Regions from separate parts of the Paenibacillus borealis genome, predicted to be linked through region 2. Evidence: riboswitches for the same ligand, from Rfam matches in the RefSeq annotation. Region 2 holds a riboswitch; each other region holds the start of a gene.

What was found. Region 2 has a riboswitch for cyclic di-AMP ahead of PBOR_RS25680 (hypothetical protein). Riboswitches for the same ligand answer to the same signal wherever they lie in the genome.
Region 1: it holds a riboswitch for cyclic di-AMP, as region 2 does, so the genes downstream of both, PBOR_RS00140 (resuscitation-promoting factor) here and PBOR_RS25680 (hypothetical protein) in region 2, are expected to answer to the same signal.
Region 3: it holds a riboswitch for cyclic di-AMP, as region 2 does, so the genes downstream of both, PBOR_RS00495 (C40 family peptidase) here and PBOR_RS25680 (hypothetical protein) in region 2, are expected to answer to the same signal.

The regions. Positions count from the first base shown of each region.
Region 1 is NZ_CP009285.1:28,903-33,351, forward strand. Features, by position in the region: gene PBOR_RS00130 (HD domain-containing protein) at 1-201, shown strand, start outside; gene PBOR_RS00135 (TatD family hydrolase) at 255-1,025, shown strand; cyclic di-AMP (ydaO/yuaA leader) riboswitch at 1,224-1,453, shown strand; gene PBOR_RS00140 (resuscitation-promoting factor) at 1,742-2,902, shown strand; gene rnmV (ribonuclease M5) at 3,062-3,613, shown strand; gene rsmA (16S rRNA (adenine(1518)-N(6)/adenine(1519)-N(6))-dimethyltransferase RsmA) at 3,610-4,449, shown strand, end outside.
Region 2 is NZ_CP009285.1:6,051,649-6,056,097, forward strand. Features, by position in the region: gene kdpB (potassium-transporting ATPase subunit KdpB) at 1-740, opposite strand, end outside; gene kdpA (potassium-transporting ATPase subunit KdpA) at 757-2,433, opposite strand; gene kdpF (K(+)-transporting ATPase subunit F) at 2,503-2,580, opposite strand; gene PBOR_RS25680 (hypothetical protein) at 2,932-3,333, opposite strand; cyclic di-AMP (ydaO/yuaA leader) riboswitch at 3,430-3,616, opposite strand; cyclic di-AMP (ydaO/yuaA leader) riboswitch at 3,974-4,140, shown strand; gene PBOR_RS25685 (hypothetical protein) at 4,266-4,449, shown strand, end outside.
Region 3 is NZ_CP009285.1:101,655-106,103, reverse strand. Features, by position in the region: gene PBOR_RS00505 (M1 family aminopeptidase) at 1-1,598, shown strand, start outside; gene PBOR_RS00500 (hypothetical protein) at 1,643-2,440, shown strand; cyclic di-AMP (ydaO/yuaA leader) riboswitch at 2,658-2,796, shown strand; gene PBOR_RS00495 (C40 family peptidase) at 2,854-3,282, shown strand; cyclic di-AMP (ydaO/yuaA leader) riboswitch at 3,669-3,812, shown strand; gene PBOR_RS00490 (C40 family peptidase) at 3,818-4,309, shown strand.

The DNA of each region.
Region 1 (4,449 bases), 2.1 Mb from region 2:
CCGGGGGATGCTTTTGACAGCAAACAGATACTGCTGCTGGACCGCAATGATAAGCTGCGCGAAATCTCGGAGGTATCAGATATTGTACGCTCGATCAGCGGTATTCACCGCGGCAGATACCACCTGTATTTCCCGCAGGACAGGCTGCAGAAAGCCCTTCCACAGCTGCCGCCGTCCATCGCAGATATTTTTGCAAAATAACCTAAAAAAATTGGAATTCATCATAGAAATCAAGGCGGAAAGGATGAAATATAATGCAGCTATTCGACACACATACCCATTTGGATGCTCCGCAATTCGACGAAGACCGGGAGGAGGTTATTGCCAGAGCGCTTGAGTCTGGAGTCAGCAAAATGATCAATATCGGTTTTAACCGGGAGACGATTCCCACAACGATGGCGCTTGCAGAGAAATATGATTATATTTATGCAGCGGTTGGCTGGCATCCCCAGGATGCGGTCACTATGAAGGATGGTGACCTCGAATGGATCGCTTCGTTGTGCAGCCACCCCAAGGTTGTGGCCATCGGCGAAATCGGACTTGATTATTACTGGGACACCTCTCCTAAGGATGTGCAGCATGAGGTATTCCGCAAGCAAATCGGCTTGGCCCGTGAACTGAAGATGCCAATCTGTATCCATAACCGGGATGCGCATGAGGATGTAATCCGGATTCTGCGGGAGGAAAAAGCGAATGAGGTCGGAGGCGTAATGCATTCCTTCTCCGGCAGCTGGGAAAGCGCCAAATTATGTCTGGATCTCGGCTTCCATCTTTCCTTCGGGGGACCCATTACGTTCAAGAATGCCAGAGTGCCCAAGGAGGTACTGGCCCAGACTCCGCTGGACCGGCTGCTGATCGAAACCGACTCCCCATATTTGACTCCGCACCCCTTCCGCGGGAAGCGAAATGAGACGGCTCACGTAAGATTGGTAGCAGAGGCAGCCGCGGCAATAAAAGGGATTGATTTACAGGAATTGGCGGAAATTACGTATGCGAACGCACTGGAACGATTTGGAATTGTCTGAAAACGGGAGAAAAAGCGGTGAAAAATGAAGTATAGCCGATATATTAAACTTTTATGATCTTAAAACGGCCGAATATTACAATATTTTAATCATTTTTTTACGTAAACGTGGTTGAATCGTCCTTTACAACATGCATCAAAACAGGATATCATCTTTTCAGTGCAGTGAGCTGTTGTTACTGTGACAGTCACTATTTCATGGATCGTCTCGCTGAGTCTCCGTATGGAGAACGGGGGAACCAATAAATGCCCTGCCGCATGCCCGTACATAGAGTACAACACAGAATTGCCGCAGACTTTATTTGATTTCTTCACGTGGTCTTTGGGGTGAATTTGAGGGCAACCGCCGTGAGCGGGTGACCTAAGATAGGGCGTCTCTCTTATGCCCGAACCCGACAGCTAACCCCGTAAGCGCAAGTAAGAGAGGAAACCTCGTGCATAAACATTCCCGCGTATTCGACACCGGAGAAGCCACGAAAGAGTCCTCTGTGAACTCTTTTTTGGGCTTTTTTTTGTTTTGAATAATGCGCATGTTCCCGGCATACTGTTATATAACAGATATCCGGAGTAGCTATGCCGAGCAGGCGATCCATGAGCAGGAAACGCTGGAGCAATGCGGGCGTATCCTGTTGCAATCTCAAACCTAGTTTCGTCAGAAATGATGCAGTCACCTTGATATAACTTGGACGACGGGGCTATGTAAGGAGGATGGAGAGAGTGGGCGTATTCCAACCAGAGGTATCCCATGATTCGCAATCATCCAGCAGGTCTTTCGCATTACGGTTGAAGCAAGTGAATCCTCGCGTACTTTCACTTGCAGGTGTGATATCGATTGTTATCGCACTGTTAATTCTGCTGTACGTACACGGTCAGAGTAATAAAGAAATTATTTTAGTCATAGACGGACAGGTACAGACACTGGAGACGCGGGAAGCGCTGCTCAGTGATGTGCTGGCAAAGGAACAAATTTCGCTGCAGCCGTATGATGAATTATCTATTGGCCTTAGTGATGAAATACAAGACGGCGACCGTGTCGTAATCACCCGTGCGCAGAAGCTTGTGCTTACTGCAGACGGTGCAACCAAGACCATATACACCACCGAGGATTCGCTCGGAGATGCCATTACCAAGCTGGGTTACAGCCTGGAGGGCGATGACAAGATTTTCCCTTCGCTTGATACCGCAGTTACACCTGACATGGAAGTCAAGATTGTCCGTATTACTAAGCAAACGGTACAGCGGACAGTAAACTTGCCTTTCAAGGTCATCAAAACCGCAGACCCCTCTCTGTATAAGGGAGACGTAAGAGTTGCACAGGCAGGCAAGCCGGGCGCTATCATCCAGCATATCGAGAAGATATATCAGGATGGTGAGTTAGTCTCCATGAATATGGTCGGCAAGGAAGTTCAGACGGTAACCAAAGATAAGGTTATTGCCGTCGGTACCAAAGCAGTTCCGAAGCCTGTTGTAGCTGTTGCAACTACACCCAAAGCAACAACAACCTCCAAATCATCCAAAGTCAGCGCGAAGAGCAACAACGTCACTAGCAAGGCAGGCGTAGATTTTGAATACAAAAAAATGATCAAAAACGTATCCATGACGGCGTATTCCTCGGAAGAACCGGGAATTGGAACTCGTACCGCCTCCGGCACACGCGTAACGGAAGGCCGCACTATCGCTGTTGATCCGAATGTAATACCTATCGGCTGGTGGGTGTACATTGAGGGATTAGGGTTTCGCCGAGCAGAGGATACCGGCGGTGCCATCAAAGGCAACAAGGTGGATGTCTATTACGATTCACTGAGCCACGCCCGTAATTTCGGCCGTAAGTCGCGGACCATCTATGTGATTGGACCTGTGAAGCCGGAGCTTAATTAACCGGTATGCCTTTTGCAAATTAACGGTTTATAAGATATAGTGGGAGTAGCACTTACGGAATTAGAGAGCTGCCGCTCATCACTTATACATTCTTTAGCCAAAAAGAAGGGGAGCGAATCCTCTTCTTTTTGCGTTTCAGAGTAAGGGAGTAAATTATTTATGATTAAAGAGTTAATTGTAGTGGAAGGTAAAAGCGACACCGTCGCCGTCAAGCGGGCTGTAGATGCGGATACAATTGAAACGGGCGGTTCAGCAGTGGACCGCAAGGTCATTGCCAAGATCACACTAGCCATGGAACGCAGAGGGGTTATCATCCTTACCGATCCCGATCATGCCGGAGAGCGGATCCGTAAGATTGTCTCCTCGAAGGTACCCGGATGCAAGCATGCATTCATCCCGGAGAAGGATGCTACCCGCAAAGGAGATATTGGTGTGGAGAATGCCTCGCCTGAGGCAATCCGCCATGCGCTGCAGCATGTTCACACTTCTTTTGAAGGGGCGCCGGCGGTAATTGGGCTGGATGATCTTATGGCCGCAGGTATGATGGTACATGCCCAGGCAGCAGAGAGAAGAATGCAGCTTGGCAATCTGCTCGGTATCGGTTATTGCAACGGCAAGCAGTTGTACAAGCGTCTGGCGATGTTCGGTATTACGCGCGAAGAGTTCGCGCGCGCGATCGCCCAAATTGATCAGGGAGGCATTACTTCATGAGCGACACTCTGAATATCTCATCGCCAACAAGAACCAAAGCCATTATTCAGCGTTACGGATTCTCTTTCAAAAAAAGCCTGGGCCAGAACTTTCTGATCGACCAGAATATTCTGGACAAAATCGTCGATGCCGCTGGCCTCGACAGCACTGCCGGCGCACTGGAGATTGGGCCGGGTATCGGAGCATTAACTGAAAGACTGGCGATGACCGCCGGGGCAGTTACTGCAGTGGAGATTGACCGCAGACTGATTCCGATTCTAAGGGATGTATTGTCGCCATATCCCCATGTGAAGGTCCGCAATGATGATGTACTGAAGGTCAATATGCAGGAGCTGTTTGCCGAAGACTTTGCCGGTGTGGACCGGGTCAGCGTAGTTGCCAACCTGCCTTATTATGTGACGACTCCTATCCTCATGAAGCTGCTGGAAGAGAAGCTGCCGCTTGATAATATTGTCGTTATGATCCAGAAGGAAGTTGCCGAACGAATGGCTGCTTCTCCCGGGGGCAAGGAGTACGGAAGCCTCAGTATTGCCGTCCAGTATTACAGCGAGCCTGAGCTGGTCTGCATGGTGCCCCGCACGGTGTTCATCCCGCAGCCGAATGTAGAGTCAGCCGTCATCCGTCTGAAGGTCAGAGAGCGCCCTCCGGTTGAAGTTGCCGACGAGAAGCATTTCTTTGATGTCGTTCAGGCATCCTTCACCCAGCGGCGCAAGACGATTGCCAATAACCTGAAGGCCCGCTTCTTCGCTGAGGAAGGACGTGAACGCCTGGAGGCTCTGCTGGCTGAAGCTGGGATAGAGCCGTCCCGCCGCGGGGAGACGCTTAGCCTGGAGGAA
Region 2 (4,449 bases):
AGGTCAATCTGCAGATAAGATGCAATCGGCCGCAGGGTGACCACCACAATCAGAAAAATAATCGTTAAGCTGATTAAAAGGGTGTTCAGCGCAATTTCATTGGGCGTTTTCTGCCGTTTCGCCCCTTCAACGAGGGATATCATCCGGTCGAGGAAGGATTCACCGGGATCACTCGTAATTCGTACCTTGATCTCATCACTTACGACCCTTGTACCTCCGGTGACCGAGTTGAAATCTCCGCCTGCCTCTTTAATGACCGGAGCCGATTCTCCTGTTATCGCTGATTCGTCCACGGAAGCCAGGCCCTCGATGACCTCCCCGTCGCCGGGAACGAGCTCGCCTTGACTGACAATCACGATATCGCCTTTCCGCAGTTCGGAAGAAGCTACCGTCTTGATTGCGCCTCCCACCAGCTTATTGGCCGAAATATCCTGCTTCGTCTTCTTGAGTGTATCGGCCTGCGCCTTCCCGCGGCCTTCCGCCAGCGCCTCCGCGAAATTGGCGAACAATACCGTAAACAGCAGAATGAAGAATACAGTAATATTGAAACCTATAGCATCCTTAGCATCGAAATAACCAGGAGCAAGAATCATCAGCAATACGATAATTGTTCCGATTTCAACTACAAACATGACCGGATTCTTAATCAGGGACACCGGATTCAGCTTAATAAAACTATCTTTAACCGCACCTCGCAGGATGGAGCCTGTCAGCAGCTTCTTTTTTTGTATAGTACTCATCTAAGTTCTCTCTCCCCTACCGTAGAGTCAAATATTCTGCAATCGGCCCGAGCACGATGACCGGCAAGAACGTCAGTGCACCAATAATAAGTACCGTACCGATTAGAATACCAGTAAACAGAACGTTGTCTGTACGGAACGTGCCAATGGTCTCCGGTACCGGCTTCTTGCGGATCATGGAACCGGCAACGGCCAGCATGGCGATAATTGAAACATATCGTCCCAGCAGCATGACAACCCCGGTGGTCATATTCCAGAAGGAGGTATTGTCGGCCAACCCTTCAAACCCCGAGCCGTTATTAGCAGCGGAAGAGGTATACTCATATAACACCTGAGTCAGCCCGTGGAAGCCCGGATTGGTGATCGAGCCTTTGCCCAGTTCCGTCAGGAACGCACCTGCAGTAGGGGCAAGAATAATGAGCGGATGAATCAGGATCGCGATGGCAATCAGCTTCATTTCCCTGGCCTCTATCTTTCGCCCGAGAAACTCTGGTGTTCTGCCAACCATCAATCCACACAGGAAGACGCCAAGAATGGCATACATCAGCATGTTGACCAGTCCTACACCCTTGCCTCCAAATACATTGTTTAGCATCATCAGTGCCAGTGGAGTGATACCTCCAAGCGGCGTCAGGGTATCATGCATATTGTTGACACTGCCCGTTGTTGCTGCAGTGGTCACGGTAGTGAACAGTGCACTCTGCGCAATACCGAAACGGACTTCCTTCCCTTCCATACTGCCCTGCGAGGCGTCAATGCCCATGGCGTTGATTGCCGGATTCCCTTGGGATTCTGCATAATAGTTCAAACCCAGAAGCAGTACAAACAACGTCATCATGGCACTGAACAGCATCCAGCCCTGACGTTTATTCTTGGCAAACTTGCCGTACATATAAGGCAGCGAAGCCGGTAGCAGCCACATCGAGAGTATTTCCAGCACGTTCGTAAGCGGGCTCGGATTCTCAAAAGGATGAGCCGAATTGGCTCCGAAGAAGCCGCCGCCATTGGTTCCAAGATGCTTGATCGATTCCAGCGAAGCAATAGGTCCGATGGCAATTTGCTGGGTTTGTCCTTCAAGAGTGGTTACCTCAAGCATAGGTTTCAGCGTTTGCGGCACATGCAGCCCAACCATTACGAGTGTAACCAGCAGCGCCAGCGGAAGGAAGACCCGGGTATGGGCTTTGACGAAGTCCTGGAAGAAGTTCCCTACTGAACTCCGGCCTGTAATCCCTCTGACAAAAGCAACCGCCACGGAAAATCCGCTCGCAGCCGAAGTGAACATCAGCATCGTCATAACAGCCATCTGAGAGAAATAAGAGACCCCGGTTTCCCCGCTGTAATGCTGCAGATTGGTGTTGGTTATAAAGCTGATTACCGTATTAAACGATAAGGTCTGCTCCATTTCACCAATTCCGCTTGGATTAAGCGGCAGTCCGCCTTGCAGACGAAGGAATAGATAACCGAATGCTACCAGCACAATATTGGTTGTCAGGAAGCTGAGGGCATACCGTTTCCATGACATGCCTCCATGCTTTTTTAGTCCGCTAAGCTTAAAAATCCCCCGCTCAAAGCCCCCGAAGATCCGGTCTGTCCGGTTTGGTTCATTTGAGAATACATGATACAGATAAGTTCCTACCGGTTTGACCAGCAGCAGCAGTATGGCAATAACTACGACGATTTGCAGGATACCCACGAATGCCCCTCCTTAAATGTAAAGCTATTGATTTTTTTTTAACAGTTACTGTTCTTTATCTCAGAAAACTCAAAATTTCTCCGGATGAATCAGGGCGTAAACCAAGTACAGAAACAACAGCAAGGTTGCTATCAAAACCATAGTCATTGTTCCGCTTCCCCTTTATCGTCAACAACGTGCTCACACCACGTTGCAAACGCGTAAAACAAACCGAATATCACTGTGAGTGCCGCCACCATGTACACATCCATCATCGCCTTTGCCACCTCTCTCCTAAATTTGAAATCAGCCTAGTATTAGCCTTCGTATTATTGATTAGATCAGCCGTATTTATTCCTTTAAAACCCATTCTTCTTGATTTGCCTCTTCTGCTCCCCGTATATGTTTGTTTAACTTGTGATATAGCGTATCATTTCCGCCATTAGTTCAGGGTTAGAGTTTTCATGAGAGAATAAAGATTACATTAAGACATTGCTTAAGTCCGTCTACCGTGCTGAGTTATTGATCTGCAAGAAAATGGACATTACCACTATGAGAATAAATAACGTAGTTCGCTCCGAGCCCTTTATAGACAAGTCTGGGATGGACAGAGGTAGTGATGACAAAAATGGACTTTGACGTCCAAGGGCGGCACATTTGAAGATATCGGCAACAAACCGCAAGGTTACTCTCAAACAGGTATACTTTCCCAATTGAAAATGGAGGAATCCCCCAGGTTCTCTCGTCATGAGAATCTACGACAATATTTTGCTCAACCCCCAAGTTCTCCAGTCGTTTTCTCTTATCTGGATTGTTTGTTAACCCCGCGACCTTGATTCCTTTTTCCGTCAATAATTCAATAAAGTGTTCACCTGCCAAAGTCGGAGCGCACACCAGTACATACTCATCTTTATCCAGCATTTTGTCTTCTCCCTCCTGACCATGAACAACTATCAATAAATACATAGCAAAAAAACCACTAAGGATCTCCCCTGTGGCTCATAATGGTCACATTGCTTCTCCTCTCTCCAGACGCTTACGAGGTTAGCTGACGGATTCGGGCGGTGAGAGTCGCCCTACCAGTACCGGTTGCGAACAGTCGCACCCGGCCTGGATTCACCCCATAATCGCCCCCGACTCTCACATCGGTCTCCGATTGCTGGTTCCCCCGCTTTCCTTAACGGAAATTAAGCGGATCACTATTCAATTCAACCCCTTGGAAACAGGTAGAATCATACTCCTGCTCTGAGTTCTTGTAAAATGCTCCTAACCTCAAATCTCCTCAATTATCCAAATAAATCATTGCCTTTTACCGCTTTCATAAGCATTATTCTCGCTAATCCGAATTCTTTAATCTCCTTATTAAGGAACCATTAAGATATATTTCTGACCATTTAGATTGCATTAAAAGACTAAAAAAACAGCGGTTTTTCCAGATAAATAGAGATTTAGAAGAGTTTAAGCTGGATTGTTTCCACTTTCTCCCCCAATATGCCTTATTGCCATCATATAGGACGATTCTTGATCTTTTACAAACCAAAAAGCTCAGCGTATGATACCTTTTAAACGCACGCTGAATTCCCGCTTAGCGGGAAACGGGGGAACCAACAGGCTATAAGCCTATATGGGGTGAATCCGCAGAAGAGATGTAGAATCCTCTTCACAGGTAGGGCGACTCTCACCGCCCGAATCCGTCAGCTAACCTCGTAAGCACTGGAGAGAGCCTTATTTTGCCACGCTTTTGCGAAGGTTTTGTTTCGACCTGGAATCGCAAAAACCGCAGCCAGGATCTCGACGCTGGCTGCGGTTTTTTTGTTATAGGTCAGCTTATCATTAAGTAAGGAGCAGCGAAAATGAACGATAAGAGAGAATATTACTTCGGAATTCATCCTGATGTATTAGAACCGGTAAGCCTCGCGCACTCCAGTTTCGGAGCTCTATGGTACGAAGAACATGATCAGCGGTACATTGTTGGCTACGGCTTTGGTGCAAGTCAGATTGAAGTATTGACCGAGTTCAGTACATCTTCAGCACACA
Region 3 (4,449 bases), 2.2 Mb from region 2:
TGCCTGCGGGCGGGTATGGCAGCCTGACACTTACGGATCTGCGGACCTCCGAGGGCGTTTCGCTAATGCAGCGTACCCAGTATGTGCAGCCTGACGATGGCAATACGAATGACAAGACACTGCTTAAAGTCCACCTGCCCCAGCCGGTAAACGGCGGTGAGAGCGTAACACTCAAGCTCCAGTTTGAGGTCAAGCTGCCGAAAATATTTGCCCGTATGGGAACCGCCGATAACTTCGTTATGGCCGGCCAGTGGTTTCCCAAGCTCAGCGTCTATGAGCCTGCAGGTACAAGGGGAGTGAAGGAAGAAGGCTGGAACCTGCATCAGTACCATGGCACATCTGAATTCTACAGCGACTTCGGTATTTACAATGTAACCATTTCCGTCCCTTCCGATTACAAGGTTGCCGCCACCGGATTTCCGGTGAAGAACGCCCGGCTGGTGCAGGACCGCAAGATCTATCAGTTCTACGCTGATGATGTTCATGACTTCGCTTGGGCGGCCTCGCCGGATTTCGTGGTTGCCGAGAAGGCCTTCTCTGCGCCGCAGGTACCCGGGGTAAAGATTAAGCTCTATCTGGACCCGCTGCATAAGGATCTTCAGGAGCGCTATTTCCAGGCCGCAGAGGCTGCCCTAACCGCCTTCAGCAAATGGTACGGCCCGTATCCTTACTCCACGTTATCCATTGTAGTCCCGCCTGAGTCCGGCAACGGTGCCGGAGGGATGGAATATCCGACACTGATCACCGCCTTCGGTGCTGCCGAGGCAACGCCCAGCACTTCGCTTGAGCGCACCGTGATCCATGAAATCGGACATCAGTATTTCTATGGCATGGTTGCCAGCAATGAATTCGAGGAAGCATGGCTGGACGAAAGCTTCACTTCATATGCCGAAGACCGGCTGATGGAGCAGGAATACGGCGTAGCAACAAGCCTCCCGCTGCAGTCCAGCCTGGTCTCTTCCTCACAGCCGCTCAACCTGGAAACCTGGAAATACAGCGGCGATGATGCCTACACGCGGAATGTGTATATCCGGGGCAAGCTGGTGCTCCGTGACATCGAACGGTTAGCAGGAACCAAGAACATGGATGCCATCCTCGCCGCCTATGTCCGTAAGTACCGCTTCAAGCATCCCTCTACCGCTGACTTTCAGAAGATTGTGGAGAAAGTAACCAAGCAATCCTGGCAGACCTATTTTGACCAATATGTCTACAGCGGCGGTGCCCCAGATTTTGCAGTGGACGATATCCGTCTTACGGCCAAACGGGGCAGCGGTGACGGAGCGGGAATTCAATATGATGCTGTAGTTAAGGTAAGCAACCAAGGCAGCCATTATGGCGATGTCCCTGTAAAATTCACATTCTCGGACGGGTATACTGTGCAGCAATACTGGAATGGCGAGGGAAAAACAACATCTTTTGAATTATCCTATAAAGCGCCTCTGGTCTCCGCCGAGATTGATCCGGAGCATTCCATACTGCTGGAGAGCAAGCATCTCAATAATTTCAGAATGGCGGAGCTTGAGCACAGTACTCTCTCCCGCTGGACGCTTAGCGCGACAACTCTGCTTGAAACCCTGCTCGGAACTCTTGTCTGGTGAGGTGAAGGATTGTGAAAAGTTCGATAACCCGCGGTTGGTGCAGCATGAAAGAGCAATTTTATATACTGATTCTGCTATTTATTTACCGGCTGTTCTGGGGCTATTTCATGTACAAGTTCATTAAAAGCGCCGTCGTTCCGGTACTTCTGCGTTATCCGGATGCGGATGCCGGCGGCAGCGGAATGGGCAGGCTGCTGTATTACATTGAGGGACAATCTGCGCTTCACACGGACCCGGATGTCCGGCAGTGGCTATGGCTGCTCCTGGCACTGTCCGTCTTGCGGCTGCTGCTCTCCCCCTTTATCCGGGCGGGGCTGCTGCACGAACTTCATCAGGAACGCGCCGGGGAGCGCGGGCTGTTCTTTTTTCCCGGTATGAAGCGTTACGGGCTGCCGGTCCTGTTGTTCAGTCTCGTTGAATGGGCGCTGGCCCTTCTGCCGCTCTATTGGCTGCTGCCGAAGATGTACCGCCTGCTCCTGAACGGCATTCTCGACTATCCGCGGCTGCTGACGCTCGTGCCTTATGTGCTGGGCTGGCTCGTCTACCTCTTCCTGATCCGCAAGCTGCTGCTCTTTATGCAGTTCGGCTATACCGCCGGCACTGGCATGTTCTCTTCGCTGCTGATTGCGCTGAAGGTGCTGCTGCATTCCATCGGGATATCCGTCATTATGGGGGCGGGTAGTCTGCTTACACTGATTCTCTGCAGCGCTGCGGCGCTCCTCTGTCCCGGTCTCCCGGCCCTGCTGCTGCGTCAGGCAGCCTTCTTGCCATCCACTCTGTTCAAAATGTGGGGCATCGCCGCCCAGTATCACCTCTGGTCCAGTAAATCATTTCCACAATAATCGGCCGCCAAACCGGCATACTAAAAGAGTCATTGCCCTTAATTGAGGCGCATGACTCTTTTTTGATTACTGCTGGGACAAGTGCATTTGCAAAACTGTAAATCCTTTGGTACAATGATGCCTGTACTACTAGTAACAAATTTGTAATCTTTCAAACGGATTAATGCAGCTACTGTAAACGAAGTACTTAATCTTATGTCGATATGTCACTGTTCTGGTGCACAAAACGCCGAATTCCCTGCACCGGGAAGTGGGGGAACCATATTTTGGGTGAATTGATCTCGCTTTAGAGGGGTCATAGGGGAACCTTCTACCGAATCCTTAAGCTAACCTCGCAGGCCTTGGAAGGAGTACATCTTTTGAGAAGTCAGAATTTCAAGAAGAAATGCACCGCAGCAGCGCTGGGTCTTGTGATGGTATTCACACTTGGAGCGGGCAGCGCTTTCGCAGACTCCAAAATGGATACTGTGATCTCAAAAACCATTGGAACGGCATATAAAACCGGGGGCACCAGCACCAGCGGCTTTGATTGTTCCGGATTCACCAAATACGTATTCAAGAACCTCGGGCTTACACTGCCGCGTACCTCTAAGGCACAATACAGTGTAGGGACAGCCGTATCCAAGAGTAATCTGCGTTCGGGCGATTTGGTATTCTTCAATACCCTGGGCAACGGAGTTTCCCATGTCGGTATTTATGTCGGCAATGGAAAATTCGCACAATCCTCCAGTTCGCGTGGTGTAACCATCAGTTCGCTGAGTCAGGCATACTGGGCCAACCGCTACGTTGGCGCTAAAAGAGTGATGAGCACAACAGCTTACCAGGCTGTCGCTTACGATTGAACCCTTGTACATTTCCTCGAATATTTACCTCTAACATCTAAATATAACTTATACGAGCCCGGAATTTGATTATTGCCGTAATCATTTCCGGGTTTTTCCTTTTCCTTATTCTACCTTTTACACAAATCTGCAAACCCTGAAACACCTTTTTATCCCAAATTCAAAGAAAAAATCATTAAAAGCTCACCCGGGACGTAAATTTGAGTCTTTCTATACAGCTATAACTCTAAAAAAACGCAAAAATATGCATTAATATGTTATAAGTGATTGCCAAGCGCCTTAGTCTTTGTTACAATTATCGCAGTGAGATTTTAGTAACATTTTTGTAATTATTGAATCGCTTTTAACAAAGGTTTTGTCATGTATTGAGTAACAGCTAATCCTAATCAACAGTCGTGCCGAGTTCCCTAACGATTTAGGGAAACGGGGGAACCAACTTTGGGTGAATTGACCTCCTATTCTAAGAGGGGTCATAGGGGACCTTCAACCGAACCCTTAAGCTAACCTCGTAGGCATTTGGAAGGGGTATTTACTTTTGAAGAAGAAGCTAGCAGCCGCAGTACTAAGCTTTTCCATCATCTTCACCATTGGAGCAGGAAGCGCTTTCGCGGATTCCAAAATGGATAAAGTTATCGACAAAGCCATCGGGACTAAATACGTATCCGGCGGTGTATCCACGAACGGTTTTGATTGCTCCGGATTTACAATGTATGTTTTTGATAAGATCGGCATTAACCTGCCCCACCAATCCGGCTCCCAATACCAGATGGGTACGGCCGTATCCCGCGACGAAATGAGACCGGGCGATCTTGTATTCTTCAATACAAGCGGCAAAGGCATTTCCCACGTCGGTATTTATGTCGGTGACGGTGAGTTCGCACATGCTTCTTCCTCGCGTGGTGTAACCATCAGTTCGCTGAGTGACAGCTACTACGTCAACCGCTACGTTGGCGCCAAACGGATTATGAGTACAGATGCTTACAAGACTGTAGCTACAGATTCCGAAGACAATGATGATGTGCAATAATTTGTCCTACCATAAGCGCTTTTCCAGGATTTTTGCCGAAATCTTGGAGGAGGGCTTATTTTTTTTGTCTATAAAATTACTTACCCCGCTCTATATTTGTAAAACACCAATTTTGCTCTTTCGTAAAATATTTTTTGGCG